Regions from separate parts of the Halopseudomonas sp. genome, predicted to be linked through region 2. Evidence: riboswitches for the same ligand, from Rfam matches in the RefSeq annotation. Region 2 holds a riboswitch; the other holds the start of a gene.
The links. Region 2 has a riboswitch for cobalamin ahead of AAFM31_RS15495 (TonB-dependent receptor domain-containing protein). Riboswitches for the same ligand answer to the same signal wherever they lie in the genome.

Region 1 (6,891 bases), on a different contig from region 2:
TGCTCACCGTTACCGCGGGGCTTGAGCGGGGCTACAGCTTCAGTCAGGTGTTGGGCGGCTTACAGGCGCGGCTGGCGGATGCGGCGCTGCCTGAAGGCACCCGGATGGAAATCGGCGGTGACAGCGAAGGTTCCGGCGACGCCAACCGTGCGCTGTTTACGACCGCACCGATCGGCATCCTGTTGTTGCTGTTCTTCCTGCTGCTGCAGTTCAATTCGTTCAAGCGCCTTAGCATTGTGATGTTGACGGTGCCTTTGGCCAGCGCCGGCGTGTTGCCGGGGTTGGTGTTCTCCGGCGTGCCGTTTGGTTTCCAGTCGCTGCTCGGGGTGATTGCCCTGGTCGGCATTGTGGTTAACAACGCGATTGTGCTGATCGATGTGGTGGATCAGGGATTGGCGCAGGGCAGGACCATCGATCAGGCGGTCTCGGATGCGGTGATGCGTCGAACTCGGCCGATTCTGTTGACCACCGCCACGACCATCGCCGGGTTGCTGCCACTGGCATTCTCAAGTTCGACACTCTGGCCGCCGATGGCCTGGGCGATTATTTCCGGGTTGCTGGCGTCTACCGTACTGACCTTGTTGGTGGTGCCGGCGGTCTGTCGGCTGTGGTTGCAGCCGGCGGCAGTGACTGCTGAAAAAGGGGCAGTGCAGATGAACTGAGGGCTGCACGGACGTGCTGAAGAAATTTTCAATAAATCTTCTGCAAGTGCTTGACTCGGTTGGTGGAATCTATAAAATGCGCGCCAGTTCCGACGGACAAGTTGATCGACTTCAAGGCGATTTACAGAGTCCAACAGAACGATGCGCAGCGGTAGTTCAGTTGGTTAGAATACCGGCCTGTCACGCCGGGGGTCGCGGGTTCGAGTCCCGTCCGCTGCGCCATTATTCAAGAAGCCCCAGTTCGCAAGAACTGGGGTTTTTTTGTGCCTGTTTTTCGCTGCATTTCGCGACGGCTACCCGAGGTGCTGCGGATCAATCGGCTCACCGTTCCAGGCGCCCAATCTGCCGCGAATATCCTCAAACATGGCGTCGTACTCGTGGTGCGTCGCCAGCGACATGAATTCCGGTGTCAGCACGCCGTGCCGGCGCAGAATGTGATCCACATTACTGGCGAAGTTGAACGCGGTGTCGCGCGGTAGCGAAAAGGTTTCGCGAACCTCGTTATCGTTGACCTTGCCCTCGACTGTGAAATCGACGGTCTTGCCTTGGCCTTCTATGTCGTAGCGAATGTCGATGCTGAATCCGGTGTCGCTCGGCAACAGACGCATGCGACTGATATGCAGGTGGCCGGGTTCGAACATGTCATCCTCCCGTGAACGGTGTGAGCTATCTCATTGGTTATAGGCCGATTTTGCTCTGATGTGAACCGGCCCGCTGGCACAACTCTTGCTCTGGACGGGTAGATCAATCGCGACGGAGAACCCCCATGTCATCAGCGCTCGACTTCATGCTGGCAGCGCGGCGCAGCGAAATGCAGGGCCTGCAGGCCCTGTCGCTGACCTGTGCGCTGGTTACCGAGGTGAGCCGCCTGGTGCATGCGCTGCAGCGTGAACGTGGTTACTCCAATTTCTGCTTGGGCGGTGAGGCCGAAAGCCATCGTGATTCGCTGGATGCGCTCAGTCAGGCGGCCGCCGAGCAGGAGCTGCTGGTCCGCAACGCCTTCGAGCAGATTCACCCGGAAACCAGCGTCGGGGCCGATAAGGCCCGTCTGTTCACGCGTATTGCTTATGTATTGCATAGCCTGGACGGCCTTCCCGGCCTGCGTGAGCGCGTGCGCGCCGAGTCGCTGTCGGCGGCTGAAGCCACGCGGCTGTTTTCTCGGCAGATCGCGGGATTGCTGGCCGTGGTGTTCGATGCGGCTGATACGGCGGTCGACCCGCGGGTAACGCGTGCGCTGGTGGCGCTGTTCAACTTCATGCAGGGCAAGGAGCTGGCCGGGCAGGAGCGCGCGACGGGCGTTGCGGGGTTCATGGCTGGTTATTTCGATCCGGCAGTTCAGGGCAAGCTGCGGTTTCTGCAGGACGGCCAGGTGCGGTGCTTTGAAAGCTTTCAGGAGGCGGCAGACGCGCAGTCCCTGGTGCTCTGGCAGGCGCTGTGCGCGGATGAGCTGATCGAGCAGATTGCTCGCCTGCGGCAGATGACCGAGCGCACCAGCGCTGAACAGCGGGTGCAAGGCGCGCTGGGGGATGTCTGGTTCGAATTGACCACTCAGCGCATCGACGCCATGAAGCGCATCGAAGATCAGTTGGCAGATCATCTGCAGCAGCTGTGTGCCGAGAAAACAGCGCAGGCACAGGCTGATCTCGACAACCAGCGCCGGTTGATACGCCAGCTGGATAAGCTGGATGACGGCAGTGCCGATCCCGCCGTGAAGCTCTACAACGTGCAGGCAACGGATTTCCAGAGCCTGCCAAGCGAGGCGCCCGGCGGGCAGGTCAACCGTTCGCTGCTGGATCTGCTGCACGAGCAGACCGCGCGCCTGCAGCAATTGCAGGACGAGCTGGAGGACGCCCGCCAGACGCTCAACGAGCGCAAGCTGATTGAGCGGGCCAAGGGGCTGTTGATGAAGCAGCACGGGCTGAACGAGCAAGATGCCTACCGCGCCCTGCAGAATGCGGCGATGGAGCGCAATCAGCGGCTAGCCGAGGTGGCCCGCACAGTGCTGAACTACAACGAGATGATCAAGGGTACCGGTAGCAAATCCGGTTGATAGATGTGAGTCGTGCACCTCGGTGGTGCGGTTCGCGCATCACTATGGTGCGATTTGTTTCATGGGTAAGGCAGTTGACACGACCGAGGTCGGTCACTACTCTCTGCCTCGCTTCAGGTTCCCTCCAATCCGAGGAGGGTGAAACTGGGAAGCCGGTGCGTCTGCCAGAGCAGACAATTCCGGCGCTGCCCCCGCAACGGTAAGCGACGTCCGCCAACATGGCGAGACACCTGAAATACGCCACTGTGCTGAATGCATGGGAAGGCTCAGGTAGTCGGACTCACGTCCAGTCGCAAGCCCGGAGACCGGCCTGATGCTATTCACGACAGTGCGGTGGGCGCTGTAGGTGTACGGCGTCCTTCCTTTTGTGCATGCCGTGTTCCTGCCGCTCCAGCCTGTCCCGATCAGACAATGTCGTACGGGTCGGTACGACGGAGCAGCCAAGCAGCATGACTATCTTTGCGCGCGCCCCTCTGGCGCTGGGCCTTATTGGCCTTTCTTCCCTTTCTTTCGCCAGCACCCTGGATCTCGGCAGTGATGTCGTCACCGCCACTCGCACCAGCCAGGCCAGCAGTATTGCCGCCACGACCGTTTTCGAGCGGACCGATATCGAGCGGTTGCAGGTCAACACCGCTGAAGAGCTGTTGCGCCGGGCGACCGGGGTCAACCTGATCAACAACGGCGGACCGGGCAAGAGCACCTCGCTGCAGATTCGCGGCAGCAACGACAAACACGTACTGGTGATGATCGACGGTGTTCGCGTCGGCTCCGCGACTTCGGGGGTGGCGGCGCTACAGAATCTGCCGGTTGAGCAGATTGAACGGATCGAGATTGTCCGTGGCCCGCGCTCAAGCCTGTACGGCTCCGAAGCCATTGGTGGCGTAGTGCAAATCTTTACCCGCAAGGGCGGTGACGGCCTGACTCCGTACTTCTCGACCACCGTCGGCAGTCGCCAGCATCGCGCCGGTACTGCGGGTGTGTCCGGTGGGGATGACAACGCCTGGTTCAACCTGGGCGTCAGCAGTCTGGATACCGAAGGCTATGATGCGCGCCCGTCGCGGGAAGTGGACCACGACGGCTACCGCGAGCTGTCGGCCAGCCTGTCCGGCGGCTATCGGTTTGCCAACGGTTTGTTGCTTGATGCCAACCTGCTGCAGGTCGAGTCGCACAACGACTATGACTCCGGCAACAAGGCCAATGCCGACAGCGTGCTCAAGGCCTACGGCGCGCGCGCGCGATTTGCGCCACTGTCGTTCTGGGATGTAACGCTGCAGGCCGGTCGCAGTGAAGATCAGAACGAGAACTTCAAGGGCAGCACATTTGATTCCCGCTACGACACCCGCCGCGATACCGCCAGCTGGCAGAACGATTTTGCCCTTAGCGAGAAGCAGCTGCTGACCGTCGGCTATGACTGGCAGCAGGATAGCGTCAGCAGCAGCGTCGATTACCCCGAAGACAGCCGCTATAACCACGGCCTGTTTGCCCAGTATCTGCTGCACGCTGGCCGTCACGAATGGCAGTTGGGTCTGCGTCACGACGACAACGAAGCCTACGGCGAGCACACCACTGGCAGCGTTGGCTATGGCTACGCGCTGACCGACAGCATCAGCCTGACATCCAGCTACGGCACCGCGTTCAGCGCGCCGACCTTCAACCAGTTGTACTTCCCGGGTTACGGCAATCCGGATATCCAGGCCGAAACCTCGCGCAACATCGAAGTCGGCCTGCGCGGTCAGCACCGCTGGGGCAGCTGGTCGGCCAATGCCTTCCGCAATGACGTCGACGACATGATTGCCAGCGTCCGGGTGGGCGGTGTGTCGATGGCCGAAAACGTCGACAAGGCCCGTATCACCGGTCTGGAACTGGAAGTCTTGACCCAACAACTGGGCTGGAACTGGCTGGCCAACTTGACCCTGCAGGATCCGGAGAACCGTTCCAGCAGCGCCAATGATGACCTGCTGCTGCGCCGCGTACCGGAGCAAATTTTCAATCTGGATGTGGACCGCCGCTTCGGCCGCATCGGCCTGGGCGCAAGCGTTCATGCTGAGGGGCGCCGTTGGGACAACGCCACCAATACCAATGACCTGCATGGCTACAACACCGTTGAATTGCGCGCCGAGTATTGGCTGAGCCATGCCTGGCGAGTGCAGGCGCGGGTCAGCAACCTGTTCGACAACGAGTATGAAACCGCCGCGACCTACACGCAGCCGGGCCGGGCAGGGTATCTGACTCTGCGCTACCAGCCGCTGTAATTGCTTCGTTTGACTGGCGTCACCGCTTTGCGGTGGCGTCGCGAATAAAAAGCCGGGCTCTGCCCGGCACTGACGTTTGTAAAAACCGCAAAGGAGAAAGGCTGTGCTGAAAACCTCGAAAAATACCCAATTGGTGGTGGGGGCGCTGCTGCTGGCGCTCTTGATCATGACCCGTGGTAGCCACTTCCCGCAGCTCAACCTGCCAAGCGCCTCCTGGGCGGTGTTCTTTCTGGTCGGTGTGTTTCTGCGTCCGCTCTGGGCGTATCCGCTGTTCTTTGCCGCGGCTGCTGTCGTGGATGTGATGACGGTCGGCTGGGTGAATGCCGGTCACCACTGCATGACCATCGCCTATTGGGCGCTGCTGCCCGGCTACGCCGCGTTGTGGTTCGGTGGCCGTCTGTACGCCGGCTGGCACCGTGAGCAGGCGTCTTCGCTGCTGGTTCTGGTGCCGACCGTGGCCATCAGTGCGCTGGTTTGCCAGGTCTTCACCAGTGGTGGTTTCTACTGGTTCTCCGGCCGTTATGCCGAGCCGACCTTCGCTGGCATGCTCGAGCGCCTGGCGCATTACTACCCGTCCTACCTGAGCACTATGGCTGCTTACGTTGCTGTCGCCGCCGTGCTCTACGTGGGCGTGCGCAGCGCCGCTGCGCTGCTGGGCCATTCGAGCCAGCGCGCATGAGTGAGTCTGCCGAACGGGATCAGCGCCACCGCGAGCGCATGCAGCGCAAGAAGGAAGTGGTCGATCAGAAGATCGCCCAGGCACCTGATGAGCGCGGTGTGCTGCTGGTGCTGACCGGCAACGGCAAGGGCAAGAGTAGCTCCGGTTTCGGCATGGCCGCGCGGGCGCTGGGGCATGGTCTGCGGGTGGGTATCGTGCAGTTCATCAAGGGCGCACGCAGCACCGGCGAGGAAACCTTCTTCCGGCGCTTTCCCGATGAGGTGCGCTACCACGTGATGGGTGCCGGTTTCACTTGGGAAACCCAGGACCGGCAGGACGACATCGCCAAGGCCGAGGCGGCCTGGGCGGTGGCGGTCGAACTGATGCGTGACCCGGACGTTGCCCTGGTGTTGCTGGACGAACTGAACATTGCCCTGAAGTATGGCTACCTGCAGCTCGATCAGGTGATTGCCGATATTCAGGCGCGCCCGGCACATCAGCACGTGGTAGTCACCGGCCGCGGAGCGCCGCCGGCGCTGGTCGAGGCGGCCGACACGGTGACCGACATGGGCATGACCAAACACGCCTTCAAGGCGGGTATTAAAGCGCAGAAAGGGGTGGAGTTTTGAACGCGCGCATGTGCCCGGCGATGTTGATCGCCGCACCGGCTTCCGGGCAGGGCAAGACCACGGTAACGGCCGCACTGGCGCGGCTGCACAGCCGTCAGGGCCGTAAGGTGCGAGTATTCAAATGCGGCCCGGATTTTCTCGATCCGATGATTCTGCAGGCCGCCAGCGGTGCACCGGTGTATCAGCTGGATCTGTGGATGGTCGGTTTGGAACAGTCTCGTCGGCTGCTCTGGGAGGCTGCCGCGGAAGCAGACCTGATCCTGATCGAGGGGGTGATGGGGCTGTTCGACGGTACCCCGTCGGCAGCTGATCTGGCGCGCCAGTTTGGCGTGCCGGTGCTGGGCGTGATCGACGGTTCCGGTATGGCGCAAACCTTCGCGGCAATGGCCTGGGGGCTGGCGAACTTCCAGCCGGACCTTGGCTTTGCCGGGGTGCTGGGCAACAAGCTCGGCAGTGTCCGTCACGGTGAGATTCTGCGCGACAGTCTGCCAGACAGCCTGCACTGGTACGGCGGCCTGCCGAGGGCGGCGGATCTGGAGCTGCCCAGCCGGCATCTCGGTCTGGTGCAGGCGGCAGAGCTGCCGGATCTGCTGGCGCGGCTGGACGCGGCGGCCGATGCGTTGGAGCAAAGCAGTGGTGC
Region 2 (6,891 bases):
CGCGTGTTCCAGCTCGCGCTGAAAGCGCTGCCGTTCACTGATATCGGTCTGCGAGCCGGCCAGCCGGCGACGGCCCGATACGTCCATCTCGACCACTCCGCGGGTCAGCACCCAGAGGTAGCTACCATCGCTACGGCGCATCCGGTACTCGTGACGAATCCACGGCGAGCCGCCATGCAGGTGCTGCTGGATCGCCGCCTGCAGATCGGCCTGGTCGTCCGGATGCACACGTTCAAACCAGTGCATCGAACGCTGCCCGACCTGTGCCGGCGTCAACCCGAGCATGCTTGCCCAGCGCTCGGAGACATACAGTTGATCCTGCTGCAGATCCCAGTCCCAAATACCGTCATTGGCGCCACGCAAGGCGTGGGCATAACGCGCTTCGCTGGCCTCCAGCGCCCGGTGTTCCGCGTCGATGTAGGCGTCTGCGGCCAGGCTCATGTCGAAGAAGACGATTTTCAGCAGGCTGTCGAAGTCGGCCAGACGCGACTGCTGCTCAACGCTCAGACCATCAAACCAGCCGCGCAGCATATGGCTCAGATACAGGCGATAGGCGCCCAGATACCATTTCAGCTCCACACCCACCTTCTCGTGAATGTGGCCGATGCGCACCCGCTCCTCGAGGTAGCTCTGGTCAATTTCGCCGCTGAACAAGCGACCGTAGTAGCCCCGCTGGCTGTGTTTCAGGCGGTCTACCAGACCCTCGCCGCGCAGAATGGCGCGGGTTTCCGGGTACTGCCCAAGACGCTGGTAAAGCGCCTCAACGAAGTCATTGCTGGCCTGCTCACCAAAGTGAGCAATGCGCCTCAGGCGTTCACCATCGGCGGCACTCCAGTCAAGAAAGTGCAGACGTTGCTGCAAGCCGTCTGCATCGAGGCCAAGTTTGTCGAATACCGGTTTAAGCACAGGCATTACGTCCATGTTCGTGAAAGACAGCTCGCGATACGGCCGTCGTTTGTTGTAATTCAGCTTTTTCCAGGCAACAAAAAAGGCGCCAACCTCGCGAGTGGTGAAACTCGAGAGGTTGGCGCCTTGTCTTTCAGGCCCTTGCGTCCTGACCGGCAAAGCCGCTTCTGTAATAGGGGATCAAGCTACCCTAGAGCGGCTGGTCTGACAAGCTTTGCAATAACGCATTCAGGCGATAGCGCAGCGCAGCCAATTGGCGAGAACGGAACGCATGGCGGGTCTGCTCCAAAGTCGCAATCGCGTCTTCCAAAGCAAGTAGCACGCGGCTCGGATCATTCAGCTGCTCGGGTGCGAGCCAGCGGCACAGCGGCGCGTCACTGCAGTCGCGTGGCTCGCAGATCAGCTCACAGTCAACGCCAGCCTGCTCCAAGGCGCGGGTAATGAGGTCGCATTGCTCGGCCGCAGCAGCAACAACAACTTTCGGTGCGTCGGTCATGGCAAAAAAGGACGATGTAAATTTGATGGCACATTGTAACCTTTCGCTGCCCACAGCCAATCCACCGACACCCACTATCACCACTTTGGCTGATCTGAATCAATGCCGCTGCCCGTCTGCGCAGTGATTGCGCCAATTGACCCGCCTCTGCCCCTTGGGTAATGTTCTGCCGTTTGAACCACCCCGGATGAGGTATCGCATGGCCCGGAAGAAAACCGCCGTAGACTTCGAGCAGTCACTGGGCTCGCTGCAGGCACTGGTAGAGCGGCTGGAAAGCGCAGACCTCAGTCTGGAAGAGTCTCTCAGCGCCTTTGAACAAGGCGTGGCCCTGACCCGTGAGTGCCAGCAGGCGCTCGCGCAGGCAGAGCAAAAGGTCCAACAGTTGATCGAAAGCAACGGCGAACTGCGTACCGAACCCTTTGACGGCACCGACGAATGAGCGCGTTCGGCCACTATCTTGAGCAGTGCCAGCAACGCATCAACGCCTTTCTGCGCAGTCAACTGGATACCCCGCAACCCCGCCTTGAACGCCTCTACAGCGCCATGCGCTACAGCGTGGTGATCGGCGGCAAGCGCATGCGCCCGCTCTTGGCCTATGCCAGCTGCGAGGCCGCCGGCGGCGAACAGGCGCAGGCTGATCACGCCGCGGCTGCGGTCGAGCTGATTCACGCCTACTCACTGATTCACGACGACCTGCCGGCGATGGATAACGACGATCTGCGCCGCGGCCAGCCAACCTGTCACCGCGCCTTTGACGAGGCCACGGCGATCCTCGCCGGCGACGGCCTGCAGGCGCTGGCCTTTGAACTGCTTGCCTCCGCACCGCAGTGGCAAGCCGAAACCCGCCTGCAGATGGTCCAGTTGCTCGGCCGCGCCGCCGGGCCGCAGGGCATGGTTGGTGGCCAGGCGATTGATCTGGGCGCGGTCGGCGAGAAACTCGACCAGGCCACCCTGGAAAACATGCATCGGCACAAGACTGGCGCGCTGATCCGCGCCAGCGTGCAGCTCGGCGCGCTGGCCAGCGAACGCGTCGACGCCGAGCAGCTTGCTGCGCTGGGGCGCTATGCCGACCATGTCGGGCTGGCCTTTCAGGTGCAAGACGACATCCTCGACATCGAGAGCGATACCAGTGTGCTCGGCAAACAGCAGGGCGCCGATCTGGCCCGCGACAAACCGACCTACCCCGCGCTGCTCGGGCTGGACGGTGCACATCGACTGGCCGCCGAGCTGCGTGATCAGGCGCTGGCCGCGGTGGCCGGCTTCGGCCCCACCGCAAAGCGCCTGCGCCAGCTGGCTGACTACACGGTCCAGCGCCGCTTCTGAGATGCCCCTGCGCGCAGTTGGGCTATTGCCCGGCATCGGTTAAACTGCGCGCTTGTTTTCCCGCCACAGACGATGGCCCCCAGAGCTCTGTTTGATGCCCAGCACTTTCGACGAAATTCCGCTCCATCGCCCTAGCACGCCGCTGCTGGACCGCCTTGACGACACCGAAGCACTGCGTGCGCTGGACGAAAGCCAGCTGCCCGAGCTGGCCGATGAGCTGCGTTCATTCCTGCTCTGGAGCGTCAGCCAGACCGGTGGTCACTTCGGTGCCGGGCTGGGCGTCATCGAGCTGACCATCGCCCTGCACTACGTCTACCACACCCCGGACGATCGTCTGCTGTGGGACGTTGGCCATCAGGCCTATCCGCACAAGATTCTCACTGGCCGCCGCGAGCAGATGGCCAGCCTGCGTCAGAAGGATGGCCTGGCGGCCTTCCCGCGGCGCAGCGAAAGTCCGTACGACACCTTTGGCGTTGGCCACTCCAGCACCTCGATCAGCGCCGGCCTGGGCATGGCTATCGCTGCCGGGCTGCAGGGTCTGGATCGCCGCACAGTGGCGGTGATCGGTGACGGCGCGCTGACTGCCGGTATGGCTTTCGAGGCGCTGAACCACGCGTCCGATGTGGAAGCCAACATGCTGGTGGTGCTGAACGACAACGACATGTCGATCTCGCGCAATGTCGGTGGCCTGTCAAACTATCTGGCCAAGATTCTCTCCAGCCGCACCTACTCGCACATGCGCGAAGGCAGCAAAAAGGTCCTGTCGAAGATTCCGCCGGCCTGGGAGCTCGCTCGCAAGACCGAAGAGCACGCCAAGGGCATGCTGGTGCCCGGCACCCTGTTCGAGGAACTGGGCTGGAATTACATCGGCCCGATCGACGGCCACGACCTGCCGACGCTGGTGCGTACCCTGAAGAACATGCGTGAGCTCAAGGGCCCGCAGTTCCTCCACGTGATCACCAAGAAGGGCAAGGGCTTCTCGCCAGCCGAGGCCGACCCGATCGGCTACCACGCGATCACCAAGCTGGAACCCAAGGCCCCGAGCAACGGAGCCAGCAAACCGAAATTCTCCAACATCTTCGGCCAGTGGCTGTGCGACATGGCCGAGCAGGACGAGCGCTTGATCGGCATTACCCCGGCGATGAAGGAAGGCTCCGACCTGATCGCCTTTGCCGAGCGCTTCCCCAAGCGCTACTTCGACGTCGCGATCGCCGAGCAGCACGCGGTCACCCTCGCCGCCGGCATGGCCTGCGAAGGCGCCAAACCGGTGGTTGCGATCTACTCGACCTTCCTGCAGCGCGGTTACGATCAGCTGATCCACGACGTTGCCGTGCAGAATCTGGACGTGCTGTTCGCCATCGACCGCGCTGGTCTGGTCGGTGAAGACGGCCCGACACACGCAGGCAGCTTTGACCTGTCGTACCTGCGCTGTCTGCCGAACATGCTGATCATGGCGCCGGCCGACGAGAACGAAACCCGCCAGATGCTGACCACCGGCTTCCTGCACGAAGGCCCCGCCGCCGTGCGCTATCCGCGTGGTACCGGCCCAGGCGTGCCGATTGATCCGGCGCTGGAACCGCTGCCGATCGGCAAGGGCGCGATTACCCGCCAAGGTGAGCAGGTCGCCATTCTCTGTTTCGGCACCCTGCACCAGCAGGCCCTCAAGGCCGCCGAGGCACTCAACGCGACCGTTGCCAACATGCGCTTCGTCAAACCGCTCGACACCCAGCTGATCGCCGAGCTGAGCGCCAGCCATCAATTGCTGGTCACCGTCGAGGAGAACGCGGTAATGGGCGGTGCTGGCAGCGCGGTCAACGAGTGGCTGCTGGCGGAAGGCATCAGCCTGCCAGTGCTCAACCTCGGCCTGCCCGACATTTACGTCGAGCACGCCAAGCCGGCAGAAATGCTCGCAGAGTGCGGCCTTGACGCCGCCGGCATCGAAGCCGCGATCCGCGCCCGCCTCGACCGCTTGTAAGAGCCTGCCCCGGCAGGCTTGACCCACCCGTCCGAAAGCCCTAGAGTCCGCCCCACTTCCAGTCGCCTGGGTGCCCGAGGCTGCATTGCAGCCTGGGTGAAACGGGAAGTCGGTGAAAACCCGACACTGCCCCCGCAACGGTAAGGAATCGCAGGCCAGCCCTGCCAGCATCATCGACAACGCCACTGTGCTCTGCATGGGAAGGTGATGATGCTCTGATTCCGAGTCCGGAGACCGGCCCAGCGCGAGTACAGCCACGGCACCGCCGTGCCCGCTGTCTGCTGAGGTGTCGCGGAGGGCGTCACCGGTCAGCGTGCTGACGACAATCCGTGGCCAGCCTCCTGACTCCCCGCCCTCCTCAAAAGCCGAACTTTTGAGGAACCCTATGTACAAGTCACTGCTGATCATCCCGGGCCTGCTGGCCTGCGCCGTTGCTCAGGCGAACGATGCGCTGTCGCTACCCGACAGCATCATCACCGCTTCCCGTCAGGTTGAAGAGCGCGCAGAAACCAGCGCAGCCAACACCGTCTTTACCCGCGACGACATAGATCGTCTGCAGCCGCAGGACCTGCCTGATTTGTTGACCCGAGTTCCCGGCCTGCACATCTCCCGCAGCGGAGGCATCGGCTCACTGACCAGTATCTTCCTGCGCGGTACCTCCAGCGCCCAGACATTGGTACTGGTCGATGGTCAGCGTATCGCCGGCGCCTCCGCGGGGTTGAGCAGCCTCGAGTACATGCAGATTGATCAGGTCGAGCGGGTCGAAGTAGTCCGTGGCGGCCGCTCGGCGCTGTACGGCTCCGACGCCATCGGTGGCGTAATCCAGATATTCACCCGGCGCGGCGACGGTCAGGGCCTGAACCCGCGGGTGGCGATTGCCGCTGGCAGCCATGGCACTTGGCGCCGCAGCGCCGGTCTGTCCGGCGGTGACGAGCGCACCCACTTCAACCTGAGCGCAGCGCTCGACGAAGTAGACGGCTTCGAGCGCACCACACTGGCGGGCTCCGACGATAGCGCCTACCGCAACAAGAGCGCCAGCCTTAGCCTCAGCCACCAACTGACCGGCAGCGTCGAAGTCGGCATCAGCGGCATGCATCAGGAAGGCAAGAGCGAGTACGACTACAACCTCTCGCCAGCCGCCTTCGCCTACACCGACTTCAGCGTCTCGACCGCCCAGACCTACCTGCAAGTGCAGGCAAACGACGTCTGGCGCAGCCGTCTGGAAGCAGGTCACAGCGAAGATCGCCAGACCGGCTTTGACCCCTACGGCGGCTCGGTATTCAACACCTATCGTGACCAGCTCAACTGGTTGAACTACCTCACGTTGGGGGGTGGTCACCAACTAACCGGCGGCCTGGAATGGTACAAGGACACCCTGCACAGCTCGAACGAGTTCACCGAGACGTCGCGCAGCAACAAGGCCGCATTCATTCAGCATCAGTTCGACAGCGAACACTTCGGCACCGAGCTTGGTTTACGTCATGATGACAACCAGCAGTTCGGCAGCAACAATAGCTGGAACGCCGCATTGACCCTGCACGTCAATAAGGACAACGACCTCATCCTGTCCTACAGCGAAGCTTTCCGTGCGCCGACCTTTAACGACCTCTACTATCCCGACGATTGCTTTCCGGGCTTCGGCTGCACCATCTACGCCGACCCCAACCTGAAACCGGAGACGGCAAAAAGCTATGAAGCCCAATGGCGCAGCCAGTTAAGCGACAGCGCCCGGCTTGAGCTGTCGATCTATAGCATCAATCTGAAGGACGCCATCGTCACCAACTCGGCGCTGGACGGCAATCAGGCTGGCAGCCCGAACCCGTTCCAGATGACCAATATCGACGCCGCCCGTATCAACGGTTTTGAGGCGGTCTACAGTCAGCAACTGCTGGACTGGCAGGGCACTGTTGCCTACAGCCTGGTTGACGCCCGTAACCGCAGCGGCGGTGGCGCCGACGGTAACCGCTTGGCACGTCGACCGAAGAACAGCCTGAGTGTTGATCTGGACCGCCAATTTGGCGACTGGTCGGTCGGTGCTGGCTGGCAGCTGGTCTCCGACAGCTACAACGATCTGGCCAACAGCCGGGAAATCCCGGGCTACGGCGTGGTCGACCTGCGCAGCACTTGGCAGGCCAGCGATAGTCTGCGCTTTAACCTGAGTGTGAAGAACCTGCTGGATCGCGACTACTAT

Region 1: it holds a riboswitch for cobalamin, as region 2 does, so the genes downstream of both, btuB (TonB-dependent vitamin B12 receptor) here and AAFM31_RS15495 (TonB-dependent receptor domain-containing protein) in region 2, are expected to answer to the same signal.

The regions. Positions count from the first base shown of each region.
Region 1 is NZ_JAYPMU010000002.1:39,530-46,420, forward strand. Features, by position in the region: gene AAFM31_RS01745 (efflux RND transporter permease subunit) at 1-662, shown strand, start outside; tRNA gene AAFM31_RS01750 (tRNA-Asp) at 808-884, shown strand; gene AAFM31_RS01755 (DUF5064 family protein) at 956-1,303, opposite strand; gene AAFM31_RS01760 (nitrate- and nitrite sensing domain-containing protein) at 1,429-2,712, shown strand; cobalamin riboswitch at 2,811-3,041, shown strand; gene btuB (TonB-dependent vitamin B12 receptor) at 3,162-4,964, shown strand; gene AAFM31_RS01770 (hypothetical protein) at 5,131-5,643, shown strand; gene cobO (cob(I)yrinic acid a,c-diamide adenosyltransferase) at 5,640-6,251, shown strand; gene AAFM31_RS01780 (cobyrinate a,c-diamide synthase) at 6,260-6,891, shown strand, end outside.
Region 2 is NZ_JAYPMU010000026.1:16,553-23,443, forward strand. Features, by position in the region: gene AAFM31_RS15470 (EAL domain-containing protein) at 1-912, opposite strand, end outside; gene AAFM31_RS15475 (hypothetical protein) at 1,097-1,402, opposite strand; gene AAFM31_RS15480 (exodeoxyribonuclease VII small subunit) at 1,602-1,841, shown strand; gene AAFM31_RS15485 (farnesyl diphosphate synthase) at 1,838-2,725, shown strand; gene dxs (1-deoxy-D-xylulose-5-phosphate synthase) at 2,820-4,700, shown strand; cobalamin riboswitch at 4,752-4,958, shown strand; gene AAFM31_RS15495 (TonB-dependent receptor domain-containing protein) at 5,086-6,891, shown strand, end outside.